DNA from 2 places in the Bacillus sp. FAU20 genome. Region 2 is predicted to be linked to the other one. Evidence: a T-box and tRNA genes for the amino acid it is inferred to sense, from the RefSeq annotation. Region 2 holds a T-box; the other holds one or more tRNA genes.

Region 1 (16,268 bases), 410 kb from region 2:
CCACGTAAACTTTTTTCAACAATTTCATCTAATGCCTTTTTGTCACGAATACCATGGATTTTTGGACCGTATGCTACATTCTCATAAATAGATTTTGGAAATGGATTTGGCTTTTGGAACACCATTCCTACATGCGTTCTTAATTCTTCAACTGGATATGATTTATCAAATATATTGCGTTCTCTATACTCAATTACACCTGTAGTTCGAACGATCGGTACTAGCTCTACCATGCGATTTAATGTTTTTAAGTAAGTTGATTTACCACAGCCACTTGGACCGATAATGGCTGTAACTTCATTCTCATGAATACTTAAATTAATATCTTTTAAAGCATGGTCTTCCCCATACCATAAATTTAAGTTTTTCGTATCAAATACTACCTTCTTTGGCGCAGTCTCGATTTTCTCTTCGTTTTTCACCTGTACATTTACTACTGTTGCTACCATTTGAATTCCCCTTTCATCCACTTCCAACTTATTTTCGATTTCGTAACCATAAAACAAATATATTAATAAATAGCAACAAACCTAACAAAACAATCATCCCAGCTGCTGCTACATACTGAAATTCTTCTTTTGGCCTACTCATCCAATTAAAAATTTGAATTGGTAGAACTGTAAATCTATCAAACATACTAAATGGAACATAATTTGCAAACGCAAGTGCCCCAATAACTAATAGTGGTGCAGCTTCTCCAATTGCTCTTGATATCGCTAACGTACAGCCCGTTATAATCCCTGGGAAAGCATATGGCAATACAATTTGATACATCGTTTGCCACTTCGTAGCACCTAATCCGTAAGAACCCTCTAATAATACACTTGGTACTGATCGAATTGCTTCTTGACTCGCCACAACAACTGTTGGTAAAACGAGTAAACTCATCGTCAGTGCTGCTGCAACTATACTCTCTCCTAAATGAAGAGCATATACAAAAATAGTTAAACCAAGCAATCCAAATACAACGGATGGTACTCCTGCTAACGTTTGATTATTAATCTCTATTATTTTTTTAAATAGAGATTCCTTCGCATATTGCTCTAAATAAAGTGCTGTTCCAACTCCAAATATAAAAGAAACAGGTATAACAATACTCATAAATAATATTGTCCCTGACAAAGCTGCAGCAATACCAGCTTCTTTCGGATTACGTGAAGCGAAATTTGTAAAGAAATCTATTGAAAGATAACTTATACCTTTTTCAACAATTTGAAACAGTAACAAAAACAAAATTACAATTGAAAATAAAATTGCTATATAAAATAACAATTTGTAAATTCGATCTTTTAAAAAGCGTGATGCCATGTTTTTTTGTATTTTTTTATGATTCAACATTCGCATATTATGTCATCCTCCTAAAACGGCGCATAATTGACTGCGAAATGATGTTCATAATAAAAGTAAACAAAAATAACGTTGCACCTACAGCATACATGCTGTAATACGTAATCGTTCCATGCGGAGCATCACCTAAACTTACTTGTACAATATAGGCTGTTAACGTTTGAATAGAATGTGTCGGATCAAGCGATACATTTGGTGTGGATCCTGCTGCAATTACAACAATCATCGTTTCACCAATTGCACGAGAAGCCGCTAATATAATTGCTGCCATAATCCCTGTAAAAGCGGACGGAAACACCACTTGTTTTACCATTTCAAACCGCGTCGCTCCGAGTGCTAATGAAGCTTCTTTCGTCCCTTTCGCCACAGCTCTCATCGCGTCTTCAGATAGAGATGCAACTGTAGGCATCATCATAAATCCGATAACGATTCCTGGACTAATCGCATTAAAAAACTGTAAGTCTGGTATAACCCTTTGTAAAAGTGGCGTAACAATTGTTAATGCAAAAAAACCATATACAATTGTCGGGATACCTGCTAATAGCTCTAACATCGGCTTTAATATTTTCCGTGCACTATTTGAAGCATATTCGCTTAAAAATACGGCACACGCTAAACCGATAGGAATTGCTACAAACATAGCAATTGCTGTTACAAGGAACGTTCCACATATAAGTGGTAATATGCCGAATTTAGGATCTTCAAAAAATGGTAACCATTCTTTCTCCGTCAAAAAGGAGTATAATGATATTTTTTGAAAAAACATGATTGTTTCATTAGAGAGCGTAAAAACAATTCCAAGTGTCGTCACAATAGAAACGCTAGCAATTATTTTTAGTAATAAAGGTACTATTCGATTGATTCGCTGCGTTTTTTTTCTTTGTTTTGTATTTCTTTCAATCAAATGTTGTACAGAAAATGTAATTTGACTTTTGTCATTATGAGCCAAAGATGAAAACCCCTTTCCACCCCGACATTACCTTTTTATTTCTGTTAACATACGCAGCTGTTCATTGTATTTTTCTTTTCGTAATTTTACATACCCGACCTCTTCAGCGAGGTTACCGACATGCTGAATCATAAACTCAACATAGTTTGCTACATTCATTTTATTTCGGATAGATGCATTATTCACATAAGCAAGTAGCGGCCTAGATAACGGCTTATACTTACCTGATTGAATGGTCTCTTTCGTCGGAAATACACCATTTACTTTTATTGCTTTCACCTTATCTCGATTAGCCATATAATAAGCATATCCTACAAAAGCAATGGCATGTTTATCATTCATTACCCCTTGCATAATAACTTGATCATCTTCAGACAAAGAGACTTTTTTTACAATGCGATGATTTTGTAAGATGACATTTTGAAAATAATCATACGTACCAGAGTCTACGCCTGGTGCATAAAACTTCACTTGTTCACGTGGCCATGTTGAATGAATTTGTGACCATCGCTTCTCTCTTCCATCTTCACTCCAAAGTAGTCGTAACTCGTCTACTGACATATCGTCTACCCATGTATTGTGGCGATTCACAACAATCGTAAGACCGTCGTTAGCAACCTCAAAAGGTGTGAACTGAATAGAGTTTTTCTTCATTTCATTTTTCTCGACTTGTTTCATTACTCTCGAAGCATTATTTATATCTACTTCTCCTTTACTGAAACGATTAAATCCTCCCCCAGTTCCAGAAATACTGATGGAAATTTTCACGTCTGGATGCACCTTTGTATATTCCTCCGCTACTGCTTCTATAATAGGAAAAACCGTTGAGGATCCATCAACTCTCACTTCTCCCGTATCATTTAAAGCAAATGCAGTAGACATTTCAAAACAGAGGAACCATATTGATAATACGAAAATTTTAATAGGTGTACGCATCCATTTCACGTGTTCTTCCTCCTAGAAGTAACCGGAAATAACAGGATTACAGATATAAGAATACTGCTAAACTATTAATTCGGTTTTAATTGTTTGTAAAAGTTTTGTAAAGTTCCACAAAAATCAACATACGATACAATTTTAATTCATTAGTAGCTATTCATTTCCTCTGATGATTTCCCTATAAAATATTTATCCCCTATCCCACCATATACAAGTATCATTTATACGGCCGCGCTTTTTCCAATGTTGTATACTTGTCCACATTTATTACACGATATGCATAAACCATAAAAAAAAGCACACTATCTTTTCAGATAGTGTGCTTTTTTACAACTTTTTTATTCATCATCTTGATCTTTATTTTTATTGTCTTTATCATCTTTTGAAGCTTGACCATTTACTTCTTTGTTTTTCAAATCAAAGTAAGCATCCATAATTTCACGACCAATATATCCATTAATACCAGTCTTATCATCATGTACCCACGGAACGACAACAGAGAATGCTACTTCTGGATCTTCAAGTGGCGCATAACCTACTAATGTTAAGTTATATGTTTCCACACGTTCACCGTTTGCCTTTCTACCAATCTCTTTATCTCCGCCATACACAGTTTGCGCGGTACCTGTCTTCCCTGCCGCTTTATATTTTGCACCTGTAAAGTATTTTGTAGCTGTACCACCCGAATCATTATACACTTGTCTAAATCCTTCTTGAACGCGTTTAATTTGCGATTCCGGCATATCAACACGATTTAATACTTTCGGTTCCATAGATTGAACAACTTTCCCAACTTCATCTGGTTTCACTGCCGGTTGACGAATTTCTTTTACAACTTGTGGTTGCATACGATATCCGCCATTGGCAATCGTCGAAATATATTGCGCTAATTGAAGCGGTGTATACGTATCATACTGTCCAATTGATAAATCTAGTAAGAAACCTGGTTGACTACTTCTACCCATCTGACCAGCAGATTCATTCGGTAAATCAATTCCTGTTTTTACACCAAGTCCAAACTGTCCGAAATAATAACGCATCGTATCAAATGCTTTTTGAGGTATATCTAACGTACCACCTCTCACATACTGAACACCGGCGATATTCATCGCTGTTTTAAACATATAAACGTTAGAAGACATTTTTAAAGCTGTAAGGTCATTAATATATCCCATCGTTTTCCAAGACGACTTCGTAGGTGTACCTTTTAATTTAATTGGTTCATCCAATTGTACTGCCCCTGGTTGAATCGCACCAGTTTGATATCCAGTAAGTACTGTTGCACCTTTTACAGTTGATCCCATCGGATAAGAACTTGTCATGGTACCTAATGCAAAGTCATTTACTTTCGTTTGGCCATCTTCGTTAACTAATTGTTTCCCCGCCATAGATAAAACTTCACCATTTTTTGGGTTCATCATTACAACGAATGCGCGATCTAAAAGAGGTTCGCTTCCTTTAAACCTCATTAAATTCTTCGCAAGAATATCTTCCACGCGCTTTTGTAATTCCATATCAATTGTTAAGTTCAGGTCATTACCACTTTGTCCTTTTGATACATTAATCGTTTCTAAAATATTACCGTTTTTATCTGTAACATTTCTAACTTCTGCTTTCGTACCGTGCAGACTATCTTCATACTGTTGTTCAAGATAACTTTTTCCTACTCGGTCATTTCGATTATAATCACGAACAAGATAGTAATCTAGTCTTTCTCTCGGTAAGCCTTCATCAGATGTCGACACCCCACCAAGTACACTTCGGAATAAATCATCGTACGTATATTTTCGCTCCCAATCAACATTCGTATCTACACCTGGTAATGCTGCTAGGTTTTCACTAATAATCGAATATTCCTTTTCTGTAGCATCCTTTTTAATAACTTGAGGTGTCATTGCATATCCGCCGTCCATCTTACTTTTAATCGCTAGTATTTCTAGATCTTTTGCGGATAATTGATTAATCTCTTCTTCTGTTACACGACTTCTCTGACGCTCGTCTAATTCTTTATCATCAATTTTTTTATCTTTAAACTCTTGACGATCTTTATTCGTAATTTTTTCTTTAGCTTCCTCTTTATGCATAGCAAGCCAATAATCTTTTTTATCGCGATCTGTTAATTTATCTGTCGGTACTTCAATCAAATCTGCTAGCTTTTTCGCTGTTTCTAAGCGATCTTCTGCAGTTGATCCTTTCATTTTTGTAAATGTAATAGTACGAACGGCTGCATTATCTACTACAGGTCGCCCATAACGGTCAAATATTTTCCCACGCGGTACAGGATTACTTATCGTTGAGTTTTCTTTCTTCTCCACTTCATTCTTATATTCTTCACCGCGAACAATTTGTACATATCCGAGCCTTACAATAACCGCGGAGAACATTAAAAACACGCAGAAAAACAGCACGTTTAACCGAAAAGGAACGTGGGTCTTTTTCTTATTTTGCTTCTGCTTCTTGCTCATACAAACCCCCTCTACCAACAGCTATGTAATGTGAAAGGGACACCTTCTACAGGTGTCCTCACTGCTGTCTTACATCTTTTTCTATTCTAGCATAAAACAAACGAGAAGTTAACCTTCTGGTTCAGTTTGGTTTTGCGCGTTCCCTTGCGTTACAACACTTGTTTTACTCGCATTTCCCTCATCATATTTGACATTTTTAACTGCAAAATAAATAAGAAAATGTCCAGCACCTAAAATACATAATAAGTAAGGTAAACTTTTTTCAGGTGGAAAGAATAGTACAGCACATAAAAAGCTTAAAATGGAACAGATTCTTCCGGCGTTTAACCACAGCTCCCGAACAACGACATATTCCACACGCCATTCTCTCGCATTTTTCGCTCTACCAATTACGTCATATGTCATTGATCCGTACGGAACAAGTAAAATAGGATATGCAACCGCAATACATGCCGCATAAATAAGTAATTTCGTGTATGTAACATTGAAAATGACTAAAAAGACGACAGCATATAAAATAATGCCCCCAAGTAAAATTGCTTTTTTTCGCCACTCTTTCTTTAACATACGAGCAACTAAGTAATAACATACAAAGGATACAGCAGAGTTAACTAAACTGTATTTTCCTAATGCGAACTCACTATTAGTTGCTAAATAAACATATACTGAAATGACAAAAATAAACGTTCCTTCTCTCAATCCTTGGAAAAAATGAGCTCGTGTAATCTTTCCCCAATTTTTATCAATCCGTCGTTCTTTCAATACTTGCACGATTTCATAACGCCCTTCACATTCTCTTTTAGATAAAAAGAAGCTTAAGACGACAGCAATTGCAAATAGAACTAATGAAAGAAAGAATATAACAGTATAACCACTCCATTTCTCCATACGTGAAATTGTGTATCCTGCTGCTATTGGTCCGATCATCCCAGAGAAGGATGTAAGAAGTCCAAGAAACCCATTAAAGAAATCTCTTGTTTCTGGTTCTGTAATTTCAAATGTCAATAAGTTAAAAGCCAACCAGTAAAAACCGTATCCTACTCCTAAAAGAGCCCCCATTAATAAAATATACTGAGAAGCACTTTTTCCTGCTACTAAGACAACGATAAAAAAAATTGCGAGCGTTCCTACCCCTATCCGTAATAAAATCGAGCGATCGATACGTTTCGCTAATTTCCCCCCTACAAGAAATGTGAGAGGCTGTAATACCACGCTGGCTAAATTATACAAGCCAAGATTCACATAATTTTGTGTTTGTTTCCATAAATAAATATTTACAAACGTATTCGATAAAGAAATTGCGAGCGTGTATAAACCTCCTATAAGGAGCAATAACACTAAATCCCGATTCACTTCAACGTCACCAATTATATGTTTCCATTTCATACACAACTCTCCTTTACTTCATGTTCTAGTCTTCCAAAGACAAGCCCAATTATGTAAAAGGAAAGCATAGAAAAAAGCTAGGGGCTCTCCCCTAGCTTTTTCTATATTTATTACAATTATTTTGCTTCTTGGTAACGTTTTTCAGCAGCGTTCCAATCTACAACGTTCCAGAATGCACCGATGTAGTCTGGACGACGGTTTTGGTAGTTTAAGTAGTAAGCATGCTCCCAAACATCTAAACCGATAACTGGCGTTTTACCTTCAGTTAAAGGAGAATCTTGGTTTGGAGTGCTTGTTACTTCTAACTCACCATTGTTTACTACTAACCAAGCCCAACCAGAACCGAAGCGAGTTGCGCCAGCTTTTGCGAATTCTTCTTTGAATGCATCGAAGCTACCGAATTTTGCTTCAATTGCAGTTGCAAGTTCACCTACAGGTTGTCCTCCGCCGTTTGGAGATAGGATTGTCCAGAAGAATGTATGGTTAGCATGTCCGCCACCATTGTTACGTACTGCTGTACGGATTGCTTCTGGTACTTCGTTTAAGTTCGCAACTAATTCTTCTACGCTTTTGTCAGCTAATTCTGCATGACCTTCTAAAGCAGCGTTTAAGTTTGTAATGTACGTGTTGTGATGTTTTGTATGATGGATGTTCATTGTTTCTTTGTCAAAGTGAGGCTCTAAAGCATCATACGCATAAGGTAAATTTGGTAATTCGTGTTTTGCCATTGTTATATTCCTCCCAGTTTATGTATTGCCACTTAAGTGACATACAACTTCATTCTACCCTAATTGCCATAGGGTGCAAACAAATAAATCACATTGTCTTGCTATCATTAAAGTAGCAAAATTCCCACTTCTTTTCAATTAAAATGCTCATATATTCCGTAAAAAAAGCTTCCTTCTACAAGGAAGCTTCCTGCTAACATAATAAACATGTGAAATGGATATGGACCCTGTAGGACTCGAACCTACGACCGGACGGTTATGAGCCGTCTGCTCTAACCAGCTGAGCTAAGGGTCCACAATTATGTATGTAACAACATATCAAATAAAGGAATTCCTATCGGATATGCCCTTTAAGAAAGGTAAGATAAATTTACCATATAGAAAAGAAAAGTGTCAATTGTATTTTTCTTATTTAAAAGAAGAAAGTTAATAAAAAGAAATTTAGTTATCTCCACTATATGTAAATATAATATATCTTGAGATTCTCTAGATTCCTACGTTACAATGATTTTATACATACATAAAGGAAGTGAATCTATGTCCATATTTACCCAATTCGTAAAAAGCATATACTCGCCTAAAGATATGGCGCTATTCCGTTTTCAAAAAATCGGTAAAACCATTTTGTATATTATGCTACTTTGCTTAATTACTACTATTCCAAGAACTTTTTTGTACGGTAGTTTTATCCAGGATGGTGTAGGCATGGTAAATCAAGTCATCGATAAAGATTTACCTGATTTTAAAATTGAAAATGGCGAACTAAAAGCCGATATTGATCAACCTATTGAAAAAGAAGAAGGAAATGCACTTTTCGTATTTGATCCAAATTCAACAGACCTAGAAAAATATCAAAATAAAACAGGTTTATTTGTTTTAAAAGATAAAGTAGTCTCTATGGGAAATGGTCAAACACAAACGTATTCTTATAACGATTTGTTAGGTGCATCTCTTGAGAAAAAAGATCTACAAGAATTTATTTCTTTATTCGATAATATTTACCCAATTTTATTATTTGTTATTGGATTTTTAGTGTACCTATTCCAATTATTCATCACTTTTGTAGGCGTGACTTTACTTGCGTTCATCGGTTCTGCTATGAGCGGTCAACGTAAACTATCCTATAAACAAGTTTGGACACTAACTGCATATAGCTACACAATCCCAACCATTTTCTTCATGATTATGGATTTATTCAAAATCGTCGTACCTGGGGCAACGTTCATTTATATCGCTGTTGTTTTAATCGTTCTATACTTAACGATTAAAGAGGTACCCAAACCGAAAGAAAAATAAAAAATGCCTAAATAGGCATTTTTTTTTTGGACAAGCATATATTCCTAGCAAAGGAGTGAAGAATATGAAGAGATTAGGTATATTCCTATTCGTGCTTGTTCTCGGTTATATATTTTATTACGATATAAAAATCGGTACTTTACCGATGTTAAGTGCATATAAAAAAACAACTACTGCTCAAACGATTAAAAAAGAAAACACAGACAGCCAACAAAATAAAGAGAACAAAACAGAAAAAGAAACGGATGTATCTTATAAAACAATTGAAGTAAAAACTGGTGAGACAGTTCTTTCTATTACAGAACAAATTAATAAGAAAAAAATTCCTTCCATAGAAAAAGTCATTGACGACTTTAAACAATTAAACAAAAGTACATCTGCTACAAAAATACAAATTGGAAAGTCTTATAAATTCCCCTTATATCAATAAGCTATCACTTAATCCTTGTCAATTACATAAAGGCGCTGATACAATAGTAAAAGTGAAACTGAGTACTTCGGTTTCTATAGCCCTATATCACGTATACTATCATTGATATGAGGGACTAAATAAGAAACTTCTTTTATAAGGAGAGCGATCTATTCGTGAATGAAATGACTCATCGTACAAAAACACGTCCAGTTAAAGTCGGTAATTTAACAATCGGCGGTAATAATGAATTAATTATACAAAGTATGACAACAACAAAAACACATGATGTTGAAGCAACAGTTGCTGAAATCAAGCGTTTAGAAGAAGCCGGCTGTCAAGTCGTGCGCGTTGCCGTTCCAGATGAACGCGCAGCAGATGCTATTGCTGATATAAAAAAACAAATCAACATTCCACTTGTTGCTGATATTCATTTTGATTATCGCCTTGCTTTAAAAGCAATTGAAGGTGGCATCGATAAAGTACGTATCAATCCAGGTAACATCGGTCGTCGCCATAAAGTAGAAGCTGTTGTAAATGCAGCAAAAGAGCGCGGTATTCCAATCCGTATTGGTGTAAACGCTGGTTCATTAGAGCGTCACATTTTAGAAAAGTACGGGTACCCAACTGCAGATGGTATGGTCGAGAGCGCGCTACATCATATTAAAATTTTAGAGGACTTAGATTTCCACGATATTATCGTATCTATGAAAGCCTCTGATGTTAACTTAGCAATCGAAGCATATGAGAAAGCTGCTCGCGCTTTTGATTATCCATTACATTTAGGTATTACAGAATCTGGAACATTGTTTGCCGGAACTGTAAAAAGTGCTGCTGGTCTTGGAGCAATCTTAAATAAAGGCATCGGAAATACATTACGTATTTCATTAAGTGCTGATCCAGTTGAAGAAGTAAAAGTTGCTCGTGAACTATTAAAATCATTCGGTCTTGCATCTAACGCAGCAACACTTATCTCTTGTCCAACTTGTGGTCGTATTGAAATCGATTTAATTAGCATCGCTAACGAAGTGGAAGAATACATCTCTACACTTCAAGTACCAATTAAAGTCGCGGTACTTGGTTGCGCTGTAAATGGCCCTGGTGAAGCTCGTGAAGCTGATATCGGTATTGCCGGTGCACGTGGAGAGGGATTATTGTTCCGTAAAGGGCAAGTCGTTCGTAAAGTACCAGAAGAAACAATGGTAGAAGAACTGAAAAAAGAAATCGACGTAATTGCTGCTGAAATGGCTGCTGAACGAGAAAAAGAAAAAGAGACGCAAGAACAATAAAAAGAAGGTTGCCACAATATTTGTGAGCAACCTTCTTTTCTACGTAAAAAAGCTCGTCAGTTATATAACCGACGAGCTTTTACTTTGCACATTTTGGACAACGACCATATATTTCAAACTTATGACCCGTTACTTCATAACCGGTAAAATCTTTATTCATAAAATCCATTGGGCAGGAAGTAATCTCTTTCGTTCCTCCACAATCCAAACAAATAAAATGATGATGATGTTCCATAATAGAACAAGTAAAACGAAAATGTTTTTCACCATTTAATTCCGTTTGTTCTAAAACACCAATCTCAGCAAAAACTGTTAAGTTACGATAAATCGTATCAAAACTAAGCCCTGGATAATCATCTTTCATATGCTCTAAAACATCTTTCGCAGTTAAATAACGATTATGTGCTGCAAATAATCTGAGCATCTCTTCTCTTTTTCCAGTATGTTTGTATCCTTTTTCTTTCATTAGGCGTAAAGCTTCTGTTAGATTCATACCTATCCCTACTTTATGCAGTTTTTTTCTTCTTCCATAAAATCGCACCGATTAAAATAAGAACTGCTATCATAACAATTGTACCACCTGGCGCTAGATCAAGTTGATACGAAGCAAACATTCCACCAATTACTGCAATTTCACCAAATAAAATGGAAAAGAAAATTGTTTGTTTAAATCCTTTAGCAATACGAATACTTGCTGCAACTGGTAACGTCATTAATGATGATACGAGAAGAACCCCTACTACACGCATTGATACTGCAATGACAAGAGCAACTAATATAATGAAAATAAAGTGAATCCATTTCGCTCTTAAACCAGTTGATACTGCGTATTCCTCATCAAATGATAATAGAAACAGCTCTTTATATAATAAAATAATTGTCGCAACAACAACAATTGCTACAATCCCAATAATAATTAAATCTGTACTTGTTACAGCACTGACACTACCAAATAAATAACTAAATAAGTCTGTGTTAAATCCATTTGCAAGTGAAATGAAAATAACTCCAACCCCCATCCCTGCCGAAAGGATAATCGGAATTGCTAATTCTTGATAGTGCTTATATACAGTTCGTAACTTTTCGATTAGTAGCGCTCCACCAATCGAGAAAATCATCCCCATATATAAGGGGTTTAAAAATCCACCTGTAAAAATGGTTTTTTCAAGTAATAAACTTGCTGCAATACCCGATAACGTCACGTGACTTAATGCATCCGCAATAAGAGATAAACGACGAATAACAACAAACACACCAATTAGTGGTGCAACAAGTCCAATTAAAATACCTGCGTATAAAGAATTACGTAAAAAGTCATATTGTAAAAAATCTTGTATCATTATATCCTCCCGTGATGCTCATGTTCGTGTTCTAAACGATGAACATGATGTCCATATAAAACGGACATTTCTGCATCTTCTAACTCTCGGAACTTCTCTACATTTCCATGGAAATGTAGATGTTGGTTTAGGCATGCAACATGTGTTACTTTTTCAGTAACAGCTCCCATATCATGAGTAACAAGAATTAATGTGATCCCGAGCCTTTTGTTTAAATCCTCTAATATTTCGTAAAAACTTTCCACATTTTTCACATCGATTCCAACAGTAGGCTCGTCCAAAATAAGCAATTCAGGATCACTAACGAGCGCACGAGCAATAAATACACGCTGTTGCTGTCCACCAGAAAGCTCTCCAATGTTACGACCTTGAAACTCACTCATCCCTACATCAGCAATTGCTTTTTCTACCTTTTTCTTATCCTCTTTTGTGAAAAAGCGAAAAAGCCCTTTTTTCGAAACAAGTCCCATTGACACAACTTCAGAAACAGTTGCTGGAAAACCAGAATTGAAACTATTTGCCTTTTGGGATACATAACCAACTTTGTTCCATTCCTTAAACTTCTTACTATCAACGCCAAACACGCGAATGCTTCCTTCTTTTGGCTTTAAAACACCTAATAAACACTTAAGTAAAGTTGATTTACCTGAACCATTCGGTCCCACTAAACCTAAAAAAGCTCCCTTCGGAACTTGCAAATTAATATTTTCTAACACATTCCGATCTTCGTATCGGAATGTTAAACCTTCAATTTCTAATATATTATTCATAGCATCTCACCTATTTTAATTCAGAATGATTCCGATTTATATCTATTTGAATTATAGTACAGCTTATTATAGTTGTAAACCAATCTGCCTAAAATATATCTATTTTTTCAAGAAACCTTACTATTATAACAAAAAGCAGAGAAAAATTCTCTGCTTTCGAAAAATATTCCTATAAACTTTTTAGTGAATAGCCGATTTAAACTTACCACCATTTGTCTCTTGCGTGCTCATAATCGTAACAAACGCATTTTCATCAATTTCATGCACAATTGATTTTAACTTCGTCACTTCTAGACGCGTTACAACTGCATAAATAACTTCTTTTTCTTTATCCGTGTAACCACCTTTCGCTACAAGCTTTGTAGTTCCACGGCCAAGACGATGCAAAATCGCGTTTGATACTTCCTCATATTGATCAGATACAATTAAAACCGCCTTCGTTTCATCTAGCCCTTGAATTACTGTATCGATCGTTTTAAATGCGATATAGTACGTCATAACAGAATACATCGCTTGTTCCACACCAAACACAAATGCTGCCCATGCAAAAATAAATAAGTTCACAAACATTACGAATTCACCAACAGAGAACGGTAATTTCTTCGTTAATAAAATCCCCATAATTTCAGTTCCATCTAGCGATCCACCATGACGAATTACAAGTCCTACACCAAGCCCTAAAATAAGACCCCCAAACACTGTCGCTAAAATAGGTTCTGTTGTAAATGGTGGTACCGCATGTAACGTTGACTCAATGAAAGCTAACGCTACAATACCAAATGTCGAAGATAACATAAATGTTTTTCCAATTTGCTTATAACCGGAATACATAAATGGGATATTGAGAACAACGACTAAAGTAGAAAAACTTAACCACCAAATGTTAGGAGTAAGATAATCTAATATAAGAGAAATACCAATAATTCCACCATCAATAATTTTATTTGGCATTAAAAATAGTTCAATTGCTACCGCCGCGCATGCTGCTCCAAAAATAATCATAACTAAACGATAAATGAGATGAATAACACTTTCTTTTCGATGTTGCTTTTGCTCCATAAGCCCTCCCTGTACTCTTTTTCTGTAGTTTCGTTCTTATATTATAACATACGCTTCTTTTCCTCATGAAAAAAGAAACTCCATACGAATATGTACAAGCTACATGCTCATATATTTCGATAGAAGAACGCGTGAAGGAGGATAACAAGATGAACCTCATTAAACAAATTGTTAATAAAAAATTAAATCATATTTCTACAAAAGAGTTATTAAAATATAGCAAAGAATACGAAGTTCCCATTACAGCAGCACAAGCTGATCAAATTGTTTTACTTATGAAGGGTAAAAATATTAATATTTACGATAACAACGAGCGACTAGAGCTCTTAAAACAGATCGCAAAAGTAACTTCCCCTGCCACTGCCCAACAAGTAAATACGTTATTTCAGCAACTACTAAAATAAGGAGGGGATTTCCCCTCCTTATTGCGCTTTAATTTTTTCAAGAAGCCCTTCATCAAAAGTGCCGTTTTTCAGCATTTCAATTTCCAATTTGTATGGTGGCTTCTTATCTTTTTTATCTTCCCCTACATACGGTGTTTCAAGAATTTTTGGTACATGCATTAACTGTGGATGATGTACAATGTGATGCAATGCTTTATACCCAATGTGACCAAATCCAATGTTTTCATGACGGTCTTTTCCTGCTCCGCGTACATTTTTACTATCATTAATATGAAGTACTTGTAAACGATCTATACCAACGATCTTATCAAATTCGTTTAATACGCCGTCAAAGTCATTTACAATATCATATCCTGCATCGTGCGTATGACACGTATCAAAGCATACAGATAGCTTTTCATTATATTTCACACCATCAATAATCTTTGCAATTTCTTCAAAGCTACGACCGCATTCTGTTCCTTTTCCTGCCATCGTCTCTAACGCAATGTTAACCGTCTGTTCTGGCGTTAATACTTCATTAAGCCCTTTAATAATTTGTTGAATACCAGCATCTGCTCCAGCACCAACGTGCGCTCCTGGGTGAAGAACAATTTGTTTTGCTACACCTAATGCCGATGTTCTTTCAATTTCCATGCGAAGAAAGTCTACGCCTAATTGGAATGTTTCTGGCTTCGTCGTATTCCCAACATTAATAATATACGGTGCATGGACGATAATTTCCTCAATTCCGTTCAGCTCCATATGTTTTCTTCCTGCTTCTATGTTCAATTCTTCAATTGGTTTTCTTCGTGTATTTTGCGGTGCACCTGTATAAATCATAAACGTTGTTGCACCGTATGAAACAGCCTCTTCACTTGCTGCTAATAACATTTTCTTACCACTCATGGAAACATGAGATCCAATCTTTAACATACAATCACCTCTTCAATATACAATAGATATAATGATAGCATAATTTGTAGAAATATGTAGTGAATTGTTTGTTCACAAAAGACGCACTACACAAATTCATATGACTATTTAGACAGACTATACTCTTCATTTAAATTAGCAGGATAAAAAAAAGATAAGGGAAATCCCTTATCTTTTTTTATGGCTGTATTTTCTCTTCACTTTGTCACGTTCTGTTGCAAGTTTACGTTTATAGTTTGGTTTTACTTTTTTCGGTTTTTTAACAACTTTTGTTGCCATAACATCAAGTTCGTCATTTGGCTTTTTACGGCTCTTACGACGACGACGCTCACCTAAATCTGCCCACTCATCTCCACGTAAATCTACATGTTTAAACTCGATATGACGTTGTTTTTCTAAGCTATCTAACGCTTCTTCGTTTGCTGGATCATAAATCGTCACTGCAATACCAGAATGCCCCGCACGTGCTGTTCTTCCAACGCGGTGAACGAAGAAATCTAAATCTGATGGTAGCTCATAGTTAATAACATGGCTAATCCCTTCAATATCAATACCACGTGCTGCTAAATCAGTTGCAACAATATATTGGAATTCCAGGTCACGAATTTGTTTCATCATTTTTTTACGATCACGTGGTGATAAATCCCCGTGAATTCGTCCAACTTTTAAGCCACGTTCCATTAATCCATCAGCAACTTGGTCTGCCATCTTTTTCGTATTCGTGAAAACAACTGCTAAATACGGTTTAAATTGAAGTAGCATTTTATGCACTAAATCAATTTTATTACGATGTTTAGAAGGCACTAAATAGTGTTCAATGTTTCCAGCTGCAACTTGTTTTGGATTGATATGAATATGTTCTGGATTCTCCATATACTTCTTCAGAAACGGTTTTAGTTTTTGAGGAATTGTTGCAGAGAAAACTAACATTTGCAAGTTTTTAGGCATGCGTGCTGCAATTTTATCTACATC
Region 2 (16,268 bases):
TGCAATTTCCATTGCCTCTTCTTTATCTTTATCCGCTACTGTGATAATTACTGATCCGTGCGTTGGGATGTTAATTCCAGAAGCAACTAATCCTTTGTATAATGCTTTTTCAAGTGTTAAGTCTTTACCCATTACTTCCCCTGTTGATTTCATTTCAGGTCCTAATGTTGTATCAACTGAGCGTAGTTTCGCAAACGAGAATACCGGTGCTTTTACATATACTTCTTTCTCTTCTGGGTGATAACCAGTTCCGTATCCTTGCTCAACTAAGTCTTGACCTAAAATAACTTTCGTTGCAACATTCGCCATAGGTACGCCCGTAATTTTACTTAAGAACGGTACTGTACGACTCGCACGTGGGTTTACTTCAATTACGTACACTTGATCTTTGAATACTACAAACTGGATATTTAGTAATCCAACAATGTTTAAACCTTTTCCAAGTGCAATTGTATGTTCAATAATTTGTTCTTTTAGTTTTTCAGATAAGCTTTGTGGTGGGTATACTCCAATTGAGTCACCAGAGTGAACTCCAGCGCGTTCAATATGTTCCATAATACCTGGAATGAATACATTCTCGCCGTCTGAAATTGCATCTACTTCAATTTCTTTACCAACCATGTAACGGTCAATTAATACCGGATGCTCCGCATGAACTTTAACTGCATTTTTCATGTAGTGCAGTAGTTCTTCTTGACGATATACGATTTCCATCGCACGTCCACCTAATACGTAAGATGGTCTTACTAATACTGGGTAACCAATTTCTTCAGCGATTGCTACCGCCTGTTCTACAGTTGTTGCTGTTTTACCAACTGGTTGTGGGATACCTAATTGTGTTAGTGCAGCTTCGAATTTATCACGATCTTCTGCACGGTCTAGATCTTCAAGTGATGTTCCTAAAATTTTCACACCGTGTTCTTCTAGTTTCGCTGCTAAGTTAATTGCCGTTTGTCCACCGAACTGAACGATAACACCTTCTGGTTTTTCTAAATCGATAATGTGCATTACATCTTCAATCGTTAATGGTTCAAAGTATAATTTGTCAGAAATACTGAAGTCTGTTGAAACTGTTTCTGGGTTGTTGTTAATAATAATTGCTTCATATCCAGCTTCTTTAATTGCCCATACTGAGTGAACTGTTGCGTAGTCAAACTCAACACCTTGACCAATGCGGATCGGACCAGATCCTAGAACTACTACACTCTTACGATCTGTTACAATCGATTCATTTTCGTCTGCATATGTGCTGTAGTAATATGGCGTTGCAGATTCAAACTCTGCCGCGCAAGTATCTACCATTTTGAATACTGGCATCATATTATTTTCTTTACGCATATCATAAATTTCGCGCTCCGTTTTGTTCCAAGCTGCTGCAATGTAGTGATCGCTGAAGCCCATTTCTTTTGCAGTTTGTAGTACTTCCATATTTCCTACATTCGCTTTTACTTCACGTTCCATATTTACGATGTTTTCAACTTTTTGTAAGAAGAAGAAGTCCATTTCACACCATTCATTGATTTCTTCTTTCGTTACACCTTGGCGAATTGCTTCTGCTACAATAAACAGTCGTTCATCATCCGCTTTAATGATACGTTTTTTCATCGTTTCTTTATCAAGTTCTTTTAAGTGGTCTAATTCTAAGTGATAAATGCCAAGCTCTAAAGAACGAACTGCTTTTAGTAATGATTCTTCTAAGTTACGTCCGATTGACATAACTTCACCAGTTGCTTTCATTTGTGTTCCAAGCGTTCTGTTCGCTGATTCAAACTTATCAAACGGCCAACGTGGAATTTTTGAAACAACATAGTCTAACGCTGGCTCGAAGCAAGCGTAAGTTTTTTGTGTTACTGGGTTTACGATTTCATCTAACGTTAAACCGACTGCAATTTTTGCTGCTAATTTCGCAATTGGATATCCAGTTGCTTTAGATGCTAGTGCAGATGAACGACTTACACGTGGATTTACTTCGATTACATAGTATTGGAAGCTATATGGATCAAGCGCAAGCTGAACGTTACATCCGCCTTCAATTCCTAGTGCACGAATAATTCGTAATGAAGTGTTACGTAACATTTGATATTCACGGTCGCTTAGCGTTTGGCTCGGTGCTACTACAATCGAATCACCTGTGTGAACACCAACTGGATCGATGTTTTCCATGTTACATACTACAATCGCGTTATCATTTGAATCACGCATTACTTCATATTCAATTTCCTTACAGCCAGCAATACTTTTCTCTAATAAACATTGTGTTACTGGACTATGTTTTAAACCGCTTGTTACGATTTCAATTAGCTCTTCTTCGTTATGGCAAATTCCGCCGCCCGTTCCTCCTAATGTGAACGCTGGTCGAACGATTACTGGATAACCAATTTCATTTACAAATCCATATGCTTCATCAAGGTTATGAATAATTTCACTTGGTGGTGTTGGTTCATTTAAATCTTGCATTAATGTACGGAATAAATCACGATCTTCCGCTTGCTCGATTGCTGATAATTTTGTTCCTAAAATTTCAACTCCGCACTCGTCAAGTACGCCTGATTTTGCAAGTTCAACAGCCATGTTTAAACCTGTTTGACCACCTAATGTTGGTAGGATTGCATCAGGACGTTCTTTACGAATAATACGGCTTACGAATTCTAATGTTAATGGCTCGATGTATACTTTATCTGCTGTTGCAGTATCCGTCATAATTGTTGCTGGGTTAGAGTTAACAAGGATTACTTTGTAACCTTCCTCTTTAAGAGATTGACAAGCTTGTGTGCCAGAGTAGTCAAACTCCGCTGCTTGCCCAATTACAATTGGTCCTGATCCGATTACTAAAATTGTGTTAATGTCTAGGCGTTTTGGCATAACTCTTCCCCTTCTTTCTTGAAGTTTTCAATCATTGTTAAGAAATCTTCGAATAAATCATTTGCATCTTCTGGTCCCGCTGAAGCTTCTGGATGGTATTGTACTGTAAATGCTGGGAACTTCTTATGACGAAGACCTTCTACCGTTCCATCGTTTAAAGCAACATGTGTAATTTCAAGATCTGTATTTTCAACTGATTCTTCTTCTACTGCGTATCCGTGGTTTTGAGATGTAATTGCTACTTTTCCAGTTGCAAGATTTTTTACTGGATGGTTTAAACCACGGTGACCAAATTTCAACTTACTTGTATTTGCACCTGATGCTAGAGCGAACAATTGATGTCCTAGGCAAATTCCGAATAAAGGAACTTTACCGATAATGTCTTTTAACATTTCAATTGCTTCTGGTACATCTTTCGGATCTCCAGGTCCATTACTTAACATAATTCCATCTGGGCTAAGGCGTAAAATTTCTTCTGCTGTTGTGTTGTAAGGAACTACAATTACATCACAGTCACGCTTATTTAATTCTCGTAAAATACCATGTTTCATACCGAAGTCTACTAGTACAACTCGGTGACCACGACCTGGGCTTGGGTATGGATCTTTCGTTGATACGCGTTTTACATGATCTGTAAATACTGTCGCTTTTAATTGGCTTACAATGTACTCTACATCTGCATCCATGTTACAAAGGCGTCCGCGTAATGTACCGTATTGACGAATTTTTCTCGTTAATTTTCTCGTATCAATCCCTGCTAATCCTGGAATATTTCTTTCTTTCAAGTAATCATTTAACGAAATTTCATTACGGAAGTTTGATGGGTGATCACAAATTTCGTTTACGATTAAACCATTTACAGATGGGTGAATGGATTCAAAATCGTCACGGTTAATGCCGTAATTTCCGATTAATGGGTACGTGAATGTTACGATTTGACCGCAATATGATGGATCAGATAATGTTTCTTGATATCCAGTCATTCCTGTTGTAAATACAACCTCACCTGACTTTTCGATTTCGCCTCCGAAACCTGTTCCAATTAATACTGTTCCATCTTCTAAGATAAGTTGTCTTTTCATACTAATGCACTCTCCTTTTGCCATGCGATCTTACCACCAACGATTGTCATTACCGGCCATCCTTGGCATTTCCAACCTGCGAATGGTGTATTTTTTCCTTTTGATAAGAATGTTGTTGGGTCAATCTCTTCTTCTTGTTCTAAATCAATGATTGTAATATCAGCTGCTCTACCTTCTTTTAGGCGACCTGCTTCTAAGCCGAATGTATCAGCTGGCTTTTCTGTTAAGAATTGAATTAACTGTTCTAGCGTAATGACTCCCTTTTTCACAAGGTTTGTGTATAGAAGCGGGAATGCTGTTTCAAAACCAGTAATTCCAAACGGTGCTCTTTCAATTCCTTGTGCTTTCTCTTCCGCTGTATGCGGTGCATGGTCAGTTGCGATCATATCGATCGTTCCATCTAATAAACCTTCAATTAATGCTGCATGGTCTTCTTTTCCACGAAGTGGTGGGTTCATTTTAAAGTTAGGATCAGCTGATGGGATATCATCTTCACATAACACTAGGTGATGCGGTGTTACTTCTGCTGTTACTTTAATTCCAGCGCGTTTCGCATCACGGATTACACGTACAGAACCTTTCGTACTTACGTGACATACGTGATAGTGGCAATCTGCTGCTTCAGCAAGCAGTATATCCCTTGCAATATGTACAGATTCACATACTGATGGGATACCGTTTAATCCGTGTTTCTCAGAAAACTTCCCTTCATGTACACAACCTTTATTAATAAGCGTATTCTCTTCACAGTGCGCAACTACTGCCATATCTAATTTTGCTGCACGTTTCATAGCCGCTAACATCATGCTCGCATCTTGTACGCCTACGCCGTCATCTGTGAAAGCAAATGCTCCAAGTTCTTTTAATGTTTCGAAATCTGTCATTTCAGAACCAGCTTGACGTACTGTAATTGCTCCGTATGGTAGTACGTTAACATGAGCTTTTTCTTCAATACGTTTTTGCAAGTCTTCCATATGTTCTCTGCAATCTGGTACCGGGCGTGTATTTGGCATTGCGCAAATTGTAGTGAATCCACCTTTTGCCGCTGCTAGTGTACCTGTTTCAATTGTTTCTTTATGTTCACCACCTGGTTCACGAAGATGTACGTGTACATCTACTAATCCAGGTGCGATTAACTTTCCGTTCACATCGATTACTTCAGCATTATCTGCCGTAATATTTTCTGCTACCTTAGCGATTTTACCGTCTTGTACGAGAAGATCCGTTGCTACGATTTTTCCTTCTTCATTCATATAACGACCATTTTTAAACAAATAATTCATGTTTCATTCCTCCTAATACATTTGGTAAGGCGCGTTTTAGTACAGCCATTCTTACGTAAACTCCATTTTCCATTTGTTTAAATATGCGTGAACGCTCACACTCAACAAGTTCACTTGCAATTTCAACATCACGGTTTACAGGAGCTGGATGCATAATAATGCTTCCTTCTTTCATACGCTTTTCTCTTTCTACTGTTAATCCGTGTTTCTCATGATATTCTTTCATAATGTCTGTTTCATAATGATCATGACGCTCATGTTGTACACGGAGTAACATCATTACATCAACTTCTGGAACAAGTTCATCTAATGGTTTGTATGTTCCAAATGTGTTGTCTTCATCTTTCCACTCTTCTGGACTTGCAAAGTAAATCGTTGCACCAAGCTTCGTTAATGCTTCTGCATTAGAACGTGCTACTCGGCTATGACGAACATCTCCTACTATTGCAATCTTCAAACCTTCAAATCTTCCAAACTCTTGTTTAATTGTAAGAAGGTCCAGTAGGCACTGTGTTGGGTGGTTTCCGCATCCATCTCCAGCGTTTAAGATTGGAATATTCACCTGATCTTTTAGTTCATCGAAGTAGCGATCTTGCTCGTGGCGGATGACCACTGCTTTTGTTCCGATTGATTCTAGTGTTCTTATCGTATCGTATAGAGTTTCTCCTTTTTGTACGCTAGATGCATCAGCTGAAAAGTTTAAAACATCAAGTCCTAATCTCTTCTCAGCAACTTCAAAGCTAAATCTCGTTCTCGTACTATTCTCAAAGAACAAGTTCGCAACAAAAGTTTGCTCTGTCGTTTTGCTCTCTTTTCCATCCGCAAAATCTTCTGCATCTTTTAGGATTTCTGAAATTTCTACTTCCGATAATTCACTCATCGTTAACAAATGGCTCATCGTCATCCCTCATCTTTCTGATTTTTATGTTACCACTTTTGAATTTTTATAACAACCTTTGCATAAAAATACCCTAGTCATGTGAGACTAGGGTGCAAGAAAGAAGCCACCCTTTTCGGTCTCACAGGACTGAATTAAAAGGTTATTATTATGAAGCAATCTGCTTAGATTGTTTTATTTGTTTCGTTTCCGGTAGTAGTAGATTTAACAGTACACCTACAATTGCTGCTAGTGCCATTCCTTCTACTTGGAATGATTCTCCTACGTGAAGTACCGCTCCACCAATACCGATTACTAATATTACTGATGCAATCATTAGGTTTCGTTTGTCACTTAAATCTGTTTTATCATCTACCATCATGCGTAATCCGCTTGATGCGATTACACCGAATAGTAAGATTGATACACCACCCATAACTGGTGTTGGAATCGAATGAATCAGTGCAGAAATCTTACCGATAAATCCGAACATGATTGCGAATACTGCTGAACCGATGAATAAGTATACACTGTATGCTCTCGTAATTGCTAGCACACCGATGTTTTCACCATACGTTGTATTTGGTGGCCCACCGATTAGTGACGCGATTAATGTTGCTACTCCGTCACCGAAGATTGAACGGTGTAAACCTGGTTTTTCAATTAAATCTCTTTTAATAACATTTCCAAGAACAATTTGATGTCCGATATGTTCTGATATTGTTACTAGTGCAACTGGTACCATCAAGAGTACAATCTTCCATGAAAACTCTGGTGTGTATGTTACAAATGGTACTGTGAAATCTGGTACAACAAACCATTTTGCCTCAGCTACCGGCTTTAAGTCTACTAGCCCTTGGAAGTAAGCGAAGATATATCCGCCGATAATGCCAAGTAACACTGGTATTATACTGAAAAATCCTCTTCCAAATATCGAGCATATAATTGTAATTGCTAATGTTACTAACGCTACTGAAAAATGTGTAAAGCTATATTTGCCATCCGCATCGTTCATCGCCATGTTAACTGCTGTATGTGCTAAAGCTAGACCGATTACCATTACTACTGGACCAACTACGATTGGTGGTAGTAATTTCATAATCCACTCTGATCCTGATTTCTTAATTCCGAGTGAGATTAAAATGTACACAAGTCCTGCTAGCAAACCACCAAGCATTGCCGCTCCCGGTCCACCTGCCGTTTTGGCTGTTATAATCGGTGCGATAAAGGCGAATGATGATCCTAGATAAGCAGGTACTTGGCCTTTCGTTATAAGAAGGAACGCTAACGTTCCTAATCCACTTGATATTAATGCTACTGATGGATTCAATCCTGTTAAAAATGGAACAAGCACTGTTGATCCAAACATCGCGAACAAATGTTGTATACTTAAAAATAACCATTTTCCCGGTTTCGGTACTTCATTAACGTCTAACACTGGCTTTTGTTCCATTGTTACATCCTCCTTCAGTTTAAATCTTTGCAATAAAAAAACTCTTTGTGCCTGTGCACAAAGAGTCCTACACTTTCGTATGCCAAATTTGACATATGAAAGCCAAGACCCTTTGGCAGCCTCACAGGACTACATTTAAAAGGGCTTTACTTATCGTATATGCTTACTCGATCTTGTTGATCTGTCTCTTGCAAATCAACTTCGATACGCTCTTCACTTGATGTTGGAATGTTCTTCCCTACATAATCAGCGCGAATTGGTAATTCGCGATGACCTCTATCAACAAGAACCGCCAATTGGATTTGAGATGGTCTACCTAAATCCATAAGAGCATCCATTGCTGCTCGAACTGTTCTTCCTGTATATAATACGTCATCCACAAGGATAACTTTTTTCTTCGTAATATCTACAGGGATATCAGAACCCTTTACAAGTGGTTCTTTATTTTTCGATTGTAGTGTTAAATCATCACGATATAACGTAATGTCTAACTCTCCAACTTCCATTTCTTTTCCTTCAATTTGACCAATTCGTTCTGCCAAACGTTGTGCAATAAAAATTCCACGAGTTTTAATTCCGACAAGAACACAATTATCGACACCTTTATTTCGTTCCACGATTTCATGACTAATTCGTGTTAAAGCGCGGCGAATCATTTGGTCATCTAAAACGACAGCTTTCTCTTGCATGCTCTACACCTCCAAGCTTTTTTCTTGCGTGAGAGTAATGGTATAAAAAAAGTCCTCTCAGCGTGTGCGAGAGGACTTTTGAAAAAAGGGTACAACATACCCTAAGTATTTCAAACCGTTACCTTCTCAACCTCACGGGGCTGTGTTAAAGGATCATTATTTAACTGTTGTCAGTATCTCAGTTTTCTTATGATTTGTCAATACTATTTTCGTAAAATATTTAATGCGTCTTCAAACACTTCTGGAATTGGTGCCTCAAACTGAATATATTCACCAGTACGAGGATGATCAAAGCCTAAAATACCCGCATGAAGTGCTTGTCCATTCATATCTAACGTTTTCTTCGGACCATACTTCGGATCTCCTGCAAGTGGATAGCCAATATATTTCATATGAACACGAATTTGGTGCGTACGTCCCGTTTCTAAGCGACATTCTACAAGTGTAAAGTCTTTAAAGCGTTCTAACACTTGGAAGTGCGTAACAGCGTTCTTACCATTTTCATCAACTGTCATACTTTGACGCTCTTTCTTATCACGAGCAATCGGAGCATCAATCGTTCCCTTATCATGCGGAATCACACCGTGTACAATCGCTTTATAACGTCTCGTTACTGTTTTTGCTACAAGCTGATTTACAAGCGATTCATGTGCCATATCATTTTTAGCAACCATTAATAGTCCAGATGTATCTTTATCAATACGATGCACGATACCTGGACGCATTATACCGTTAATGCCTGATAAGTCTGTACAATGGTGCATGAGGCCGTTTACAAGTGTACCACTTGTATGCCCTGGTGCTGGATGTACAACCATACCACGTGGCTTATTTACAACAAGCACATCTGCATCTTCATAATAAATTTCTAAATTTAAATCTTCTGGTTGAATATCTAACTCTTCTGGTTCAGGAATTGTTACTGTAATTTCATCTTCTTCTTTTACTTTATAATTTCCTTTTACAGCTTTCCCGTTTACTGTCACAACGTCATCTTTAATCCATTGCTGCACTTGCGTACGTGACCATTCGTTATTTATCCCTGCAACGAATTTATCAATTCGCTCGTTTTTTTGCTCTGCTGCAACTGTTACTTGTACTACTTCACTCATTCAATTACTCCTTCGCTTTCTTGCCTTCTAATAATGTTTGAATAATAATTAATACAACACCAATACATAATGCTGAATCAGCTATATTGAATACTGGATAGTTGTACGAGAAAATATACACGTGAATGAAATCCACTACTTCTTGTCTAAATACACGATCAATAAAGTTACCAATTGCCCCGCCCAAAATTAGGCCTAACGAAATACCTAGAAGCTTGTCTGTTTTCGCATACTTTTTCATATAAAATACAATAAATACTACAAAAACAACTGTAATAATGTAGAAGAACCACATTTTATTTTCTAAAATACCCCAAGCAGCACCTCTATTTCGATGTGATGTTATGTATAATACATTGTCGATAATCGGAATACTCGTACCCAATTCCATGTTCTTTACAATTAACCACTTCGATATTTGATCGATAGCAATGACGAATAACGCTATTACATAATATATCATTTTCATTTCCCCCACAAAGACAGTGTACCTCAAAATTTTAGCATAGCTGCTACCTTTTCACAATGAACCTTTATAGAAGAATAAAATAAATTAAAAAAAGGTAATATAATATCGTTGTGCGTATTCATACATTTACCTTTTCATAGAAGAATTCATGAATCGTACGGGCAGTCGGCATTGTCTTCATTTGCTTTGTCGAAATTAATCTCCCCGTCTCTTCACAAATACCATACATGTCTATTTCCATCTTAAATAATGCGCGTTCTACATCCTTTAAATCCTCTTTTATATCATGTAATAGCAATTTTTTCTTTATCTCTTCCTTAATTTCATATCCAAGTTCTTGGCTGAACTCGACATCATATTTGTGCATTACTTCTTTAGCTAGTCTCTCTTGCAACTCTTTTCTCATCAATTGCAATTCTTCTTTTATTTCCATGTAAATTTCATTCACGTGTACATTCCTCCTAGCTGTAATGTACAGTTAGTGTGTCCGAAATTTATTTGCTTACCTCACACACATTTTTCCTTCACAGGAAAGAGTCTGAAAGTGATTTTGATATACCATCAACAAAAAAACTGACTGCATCAATAGCAGTCAGCTTTTTTATTATTTTACATAGTTTTCTTTAACAACTGTTGCACAACGCTCACATAATGTTTCATGTTCAGTATCTTTACCAATTGTTTCTGAAACTACCCAACAACGTTCACATGTTTCACCAGTTGCTTGGGCAACAACAACCGCTGTATGTTCATACTTCGGTGCATCTGCTGGCGCTTCATCCATCATACCACCAAGTTTATACTCAGAAACGATGAATAATTGCTTTAAGTCTTCGCTAATAGACTCCAACATAACTTTCATTTCTGCAGTTGGATATAGTGTAATGCTTGCATTTAATGACTTACCGATTACTTTTTCATTACGAGCTACTTCTAGTGCTTTTAACACGTCATCACGTAATGTCATAAATGCATCCCATTTTGTTTTTAACGCTTCCGCGTCATCTAATTGTACAGCTTCTGGCATATCAGTTAATTGTACACTTTCTTCTGTTACGCCTGGAATATATGGCCATACTTCATCAGCTGTATGCGGTAAGATTGGTGTTACAAGTTTCGTTAACGCAACAAGAACATCATATAATACAGTTTGAATTGCACGACGATCTTCGTGGTTTGCACCTTCAATGTATAAAATGTCTTTTGCAAAGTCTAAATAGAATGAACTTAAATCAATTGTACAGAAGTTATGAATTGCATGATACACAGCAGCGAAGTCGTATGTCTCATATGCTTCTTTAACTTTTGTAATTAAGTCATTTAATTTCACTAACATGTAACGATCTACTTCACGAAGTTCAGCTACAGCTACTGCATTTTCACTTGGATTAAAGTCGTCTAAGTTTCCTAATAAGAAACGGAATGTGTTACGGATTTTACGATACACTTCTGCTACTTGTTTTAAAATATCATCTGAAATACGTACGTCAGATTGATAGTCAACAGAAGATACCCATAAGCGTAAAATGTCTCCACCTAATTGATCCATAATTTTCTTCGGTACGACGATGTTTCCAATCGACTTACTCATTTTACGTCCTTCACCGTCTAGTACGAAACCGTGGCTTAATACGCCTTTATATGGTGCTTTACCTGTTACAGCAACTGCTGTTGATAATGAAGAGTTAAACCAACCACGATACTGGTCAGATCCTTCTAAATATAAATCAGCTGGACGCTGTAAATCTTCGCGCTCTTCTAATACCGCTTGGTGAGAAGAACCTGAATCGAACCATACATCCATGATGTCTGTTTCTTTACGGAATTCGCCATTTGGGCTACCCGGATGTGTAAACCCTTCTGGTAATAGATCTTTCGCTTCACGCTCGAACCATACGTTAGAACCGTGTTCACGGAATAAATCTGCTACATGGTTAATTGTTTCATCCGTAATAATTGGATCACCATTCTCAGCATAGAATACCGGAATTGGCACACCCCATGCACGCTGACGAGAAATACACCAGTCACCACGGTCACGAACCATATTATGAAGACGAGTTTCTCCCCATGCTGGTACCCATTTTGTTTCCGCTACAGCTTCTATTAATTCTTTACGGAATGCTTCAATAGACGCAAACCACTGTGCTGTCGCACGGAAAATAATTGGTTTTTTCGTTCTCCAATCATGTGGGTATGAATGTGTAATGAATGTTAGTTTCAGTAACGCGCCTACTTCTTCTAATTTTTCTGTAATTGGTTTGTTAGCTTTATCATAGAATAAGCCTTCAAATCCAGGTGCTTCATTTGTTAACACACCTTTATCATCGACTGGGCAAAGTACTTCTAATCCATACTTTTTACCAACAACGAAGTCATCTTCCCCGTGTCCTGGTGCTGTATGAACACAACCTGTACCTGCATCTGTTGTTACGTGATCTCCTAGCATAACTAATGAATCACGATCGTAGAATGGGTGTTTTGCAACTGTGTACTCAAGTTCGCTACCTTTTACTGTTTTCACAACTTCAGCATTTTCCCACTCTAACGTTTTTGCAACTGTCTCAAACAGCTCAGAAGCAATGATATATTTCTCATCATTTACTTTTACAATGCTATATTCAAGCTCTGGGTGAACAGAAATACCTAAGTTTGCAGGTAATGTCCAAGGTGTTGTTGTCCAAATGATGTACTTTTCATCACCTTCTAATACGTTCTTTCCATCTTTTACAGGGAATGCTACGTAAATAGATGCTGATTTTTTATCTTGATATTCAATTTCAGCTTCCGCTAAAGCAGATTCACTCGTTGGAGACCAGTAAACTGGTTTTTGACCTTTATAGATATAACCTTTTTTCGCCATGTCACCAAACACTTTAATTTGTTGTGCTTCATAAGCTGGCTCTAAAGTAATATATGGATTATCCCAATCTGCACGTACACCTAGACGCTTAAATTGTTCACGTTGACGTTCTACTTGTTCATATGCATACTCTGCACATAACTTACGGAACTCAGCAACTGTCATTTCTTTACGTTTTACACCTTTATTTGTTAAAGCTTGTTCAATTGGTAAACCGTGCGTATCCCATCCTGGAACATATGGTGCACTAAAACCAGTCATTGATTTATAACGAACAATAAAGTCTTTTAATACTTTATTTAATGCATGTCCCATATGAATGTCACCATTCGCATATGGAGGTCCATCATGCAATACAAATAAAGGACGACCTTTTGTATGTTCTTGTACTTTTTCGTAAATATTCATTTCAGCCCATTTTTCTTGCATTGCAGGCTCACGTTTTGGTAAATTCCCACGCATTGGGAACTCAGTTTTTGGCATCAGTAATGTATTTTTGTACTCCATGCTCAATTCCTCCTTACATGTATAAAAGAAATACTTAAAAAACGGAATAAAAAAGAGACCTTCTCATCCCAAAAAGGGACGAGAAAGTCTCCCGCGGTACCACCCTAGTAGATCATATACATATGTATAGAATCCTCTTTATATTCTTAACGCGAATACACGCCTACGCTTACTCTATTTGTTCAGCGCGGAACTCCAGGGTGATATTCCCACTATCTCCTTATCCTGAGCTTACACCATCCTCAGTTCGCTATATAAGGTTTGAAAAGGTACTTATCCCTATCTTCGTTTTTCTTAATAAATATGTTGTTTAAAATTATATGTAATAATGAGAAAAACGTCAAGCTTACACTGTTTCTTCTTTTTTCAACAGTTCATCTACTTCGTCTTCTAATTCAATTAGTTTATCCCAATCATCGTTGTTTAACATCTCAAGCTGTGTTTCTAATAACATACGGAAACGAGTTCGGAATACTTTCGCTTGTTTCTTTAGCTCTTCAATATCAAAAGCAACTTTTCTTGATTTTACTAATGCTTCGTTAATAATACGATCAGCATTCTTTTCAGCTTCACGCACAATTAATTTCGCTTCTTTTTGCGCATTACGTTTTACTTCTTCCGCTGCTTCTTGTGCAACAACGATAGATTTGTTTAACGTATCTTCAATATTAGAGAAATGATCTAACTTCCCTTCTAACTGCGCAACTTTTTCTTCTAAAGCTTTTTTCTCACGAATGACCAATTCATAATCTTTGATAATTTGATCAAGAAACTCATTTACTTGATCTTCATCATAGCCACGGAATCCGCGACCAAATTCTTTGTTATGAATATCTAATGGTGTTAACGGCACAACGCCACCTCCAAGTAGTTATCTAAATTTCCTCTTTCAATTATATCTTTTCTTCGACAAAATAGGAGGATTTCCTTCTAAAAAACCAATCATTTTAGTATACCATACAAAATTCTCCATTTGTCGCGTTTTGTTCTACCTTCTACAGAAAATAATTTACTTCGGCCATATCCTCTAACAGAAAAAACATCTCCTGGATAACATTCATACGAAGTTTGCTCCACTGTTTTCCAATTGACTTTTACTAAACCATTTTTTATGAAAGGTTGTACTTTCTGTCTAGATAAATGTAACATTTCAGCTAACATAACATCTAAACGAAGTGAAGAAACCGTTCCAGATTTCTCTCCCCACGTTTCATGTATCTGTAGAATTTTTTCTCCTTGCACTGACGCTAAAGAGACTTTTACTTTCCCTATTGATTGTAAGTTCATCTCAATATACGATACAATTTCTTTCGCAACTACAATTTGGGCACGATTTTCTCGCAGCAAAATATCACCACATTTTTCTCTTGTTAAACCAAGAGACATAAATGTACCTAATATTTGCCTATGTTCTAGCGTATAAAACTTGGAAGGATAGTCAATTTCTAATACTTCTACTTGAAATTCTTCTTCATTTAATTCTAGATAGTCTGGATGAATAAGTGCTCTTTTACGCTCTGCATTAGGCGTTGCACCACCAAATTGCACAGCAACATCACCTTGTCCTATTACCATAGAAACAATTTGTTGTTGCCTAGGATCAAGAAAATCCGTTAACTTCACTTGATGGTACTCCGCCGCTCGCTTCCACTCTAGCACTTTATCCACAAAGACCTCCTCATCAGGCCTAAAATGTTCGTAGATGCTCATGTATTTACCTTCTTACTATAAGAAATAGCTTAATAAACTGAACAAACCAGTTTTAGCAAGTTTCAACGCAAAGATTGCAACGATTGGAGAAATATCAATCATTCCAAGCGGCGGAATAAAGCGGCGGAATGGTTCTAAATACGGTTCACAAATACGTGCCAGGAACTCTCCAAAAGATGATTCCTTTGCACCAGGAAACCATGATAGGAGAATGTAAATAATAAGTGCCCACGAGTAAATCTCGATAGCATAACTTAACACTATAAAAACTGTTGTCATGGCGTATTACCACCTCTTTATATTTGTTTCTTCTTCTTCACCGAATAACTCTGAAATTGCACCAACAATATCTACATTTTCAGGTGTACACATAAATGTTTTCGGTCCTATTTTTTGAATGTCCCCGCCTATAGCGTATACAGTACCACTTAAAAAGTCAACGATACGCACCGCTTGATCAGTAGACATTCTCTGCAAATTAATTACAACAGCTCGTCTACCTTTTAAGTGGTCCGCAATCCCTTGCGCTTCCGAATATGTGCGTGGTTCTAATAAAACAACTTTTGAAGATTGTTTTGCTGTTTCAATACTAACAACATTTTGCTTCGGTTGTGCTTTCGGAAACGTAACGTCTTGTTGTTCTGGTGGATCTTGCTGCTTTTTCATGTCTGTTTGCTCCTTTTCATAACCATATTGAGCTGCTTCTTTTTCTTCCGGTGTATCAAAAAAGAAGTATTTTACTTTTGACCAACTCATAATAAGATTCTCCTTCCTTTTACGCTTTTCCTACTAAAATCGTTCCCAAACGAATATATGTAGCCCCTTCTTCAATTGCAATCGTGTAATCGTTGGACATTCCCATTGATAATTCTTTACATGGCGCATGTAATAACTCTAGCTCCTGCACCTCTGTTTGCAGCATACGTAATTCCTTAAAACAGCATCTGATTTCTTCCTCTTCTTCTGTAAATGGAGCCATCGTCATTAGTCCAACCACTTCAATTTTATCGAATTCTTGCAAACTTTGAATAAAAGAAACAACCTCTTCTATTGCCAATCCTTGCTTCGATTCTTCAGATGAGGTTTTCACTTGAATAAAGCATTTTACTTTCTTATCAGCACGTTTCTGAATTTCTTTCGCCAGGGAAAGACGATCTAACGAATGTAAATAATCAATTTCATTAATAATTTCTTTTACTTTTCTCGTTTGTAATGAGCCAATAAAGTGCCAATTAACTTTTGAACCGAAATGCTCGTATTTCTGTAAGAAACCTTCATTTCTATTTTCACCTAAATCGATAATTCCAGCTTCAATTACTTCGTTTGTTTTTTCAATCCCTACAGTTTTTGTAACTGCAACA

Evidence for each region. The T-box of region 2 lies ahead of ileS2 (isoleucine--tRNA ligase). A T-box ahead of a tRNA ligase gene usually reads a tRNA of that ligase, here a tRNA-Ile.
Region 1: it encodes a tRNA-Ile, which carries the amino acid that the T-box ahead of ileS2 (isoleucine--tRNA ligase) is inferred to sense. The anticodon was not compared.

Annotation. Positions count from the first base shown of each region.
Region 1 covers NZ_JBVYHY010000003.1:363,968-380,235, reverse strand. The annotation lists gene pstB (phosphate ABC transporter ATP-binding protein) at 1-449, opposite strand, end outside; gene pstA (phosphate ABC transporter permease PstA) at 478-1,344, opposite strand; gene pstC (phosphate ABC transporter permease subunit PstC) at 1,346-2,296, opposite strand; gene AC0OM3_RS02205 (PstS family phosphate ABC transporter substrate-binding protein) at 2,324-3,241, opposite strand; gene AC0OM3_RS02200 (peptidoglycan D,D-transpeptidase FtsI family protein) at 3,574-5,700, opposite strand; gene AC0OM3_RS02195 (MFS transporter) at 5,809-7,086, opposite strand; gene sodA (superoxide dismutase [Mn]) at 7,203-7,814, opposite strand; tRNA gene AC0OM3_RS02185 (tRNA-Ile) at 8,036-8,109, opposite strand; gene yqgB (protein YqgB) at 8,352-9,110, shown strand; gene yqfZ (protein YqfZ) at 9,175-9,540, shown strand; gene ispG (flavodoxin-dependent (E)-4-hydroxy-3-methylbut-2-enyl-diphosphate synthase) at 9,705-10,808, shown strand; gene AC0OM3_RS02165 (Fur family transcriptional regulator) at 10,888-11,301, opposite strand; gene AC0OM3_RS02160 (metal ABC transporter permease) at 11,315-12,148, opposite strand; gene AC0OM3_RS02155 (metal ABC transporter ATP-binding protein) at 12,148-12,918, opposite strand; gene AC0OM3_RS02150 (YitT family protein) at 13,099-13,977, opposite strand; gene AC0OM3_RS02145 (DUF2624 domain-containing protein) at 14,127-14,381, shown strand; gene AC0OM3_RS02140 (deoxyribonuclease IV) at 14,400-15,296, opposite strand; gene AC0OM3_RS02135 (DEAD/DEAH box helicase) at 15,465-16,268, opposite strand, start outside.
Region 2 covers NZ_JBVYHY010000003.1:769,314-785,581, reverse strand. The annotation lists gene carB (carbamoyl-phosphate synthase large subunit) at 1-2,862, opposite strand, end outside; gene AC0OM3_RS04565 (carbamoyl phosphate synthase small subunit) at 2,847-3,944, opposite strand; gene pyrC (dihydroorotase) at 3,941-5,227, opposite strand; gene pyrB (aspartate carbamoyltransferase) at 5,211-6,125, opposite strand; gene uraA (uracil permease) at 6,274-7,557, opposite strand; gene pyrR (bifunctional pyrimidine operon transcriptional regulator/uracil phosphoribosyltransferase) at 7,704-8,246, opposite strand; gene AC0OM3_RS04540 (RluA family pseudouridine synthase) at 8,450-9,358, opposite strand; gene lspA (lipoprotein signal peptidase LspA) at 9,363-9,821, opposite strand; gene AC0OM3_RS04530 (TraR/DksA C4-type zinc finger protein) at 9,946-10,275, opposite strand; gene ileS2 (isoleucine--tRNA ligase) at 10,432-13,197, opposite strand; T-box leader at 13,269-13,492, opposite strand; gene divIVA (septum site-determining protein DivIVA) at 13,544-14,050, opposite strand; gene AC0OM3_RS04515 (YlmH family RNA-binding protein) at 14,140-14,907, opposite strand; gene AC0OM3_RS04510 (YggT family protein) at 14,923-15,186, opposite strand; gene AC0OM3_RS04505 (cell division protein SepF) at 15,193-15,663, opposite strand; gene AC0OM3_RS04500 (YggS family pyridoxal phosphate-dependent enzyme) at 15,683-16,268, opposite strand, start outside.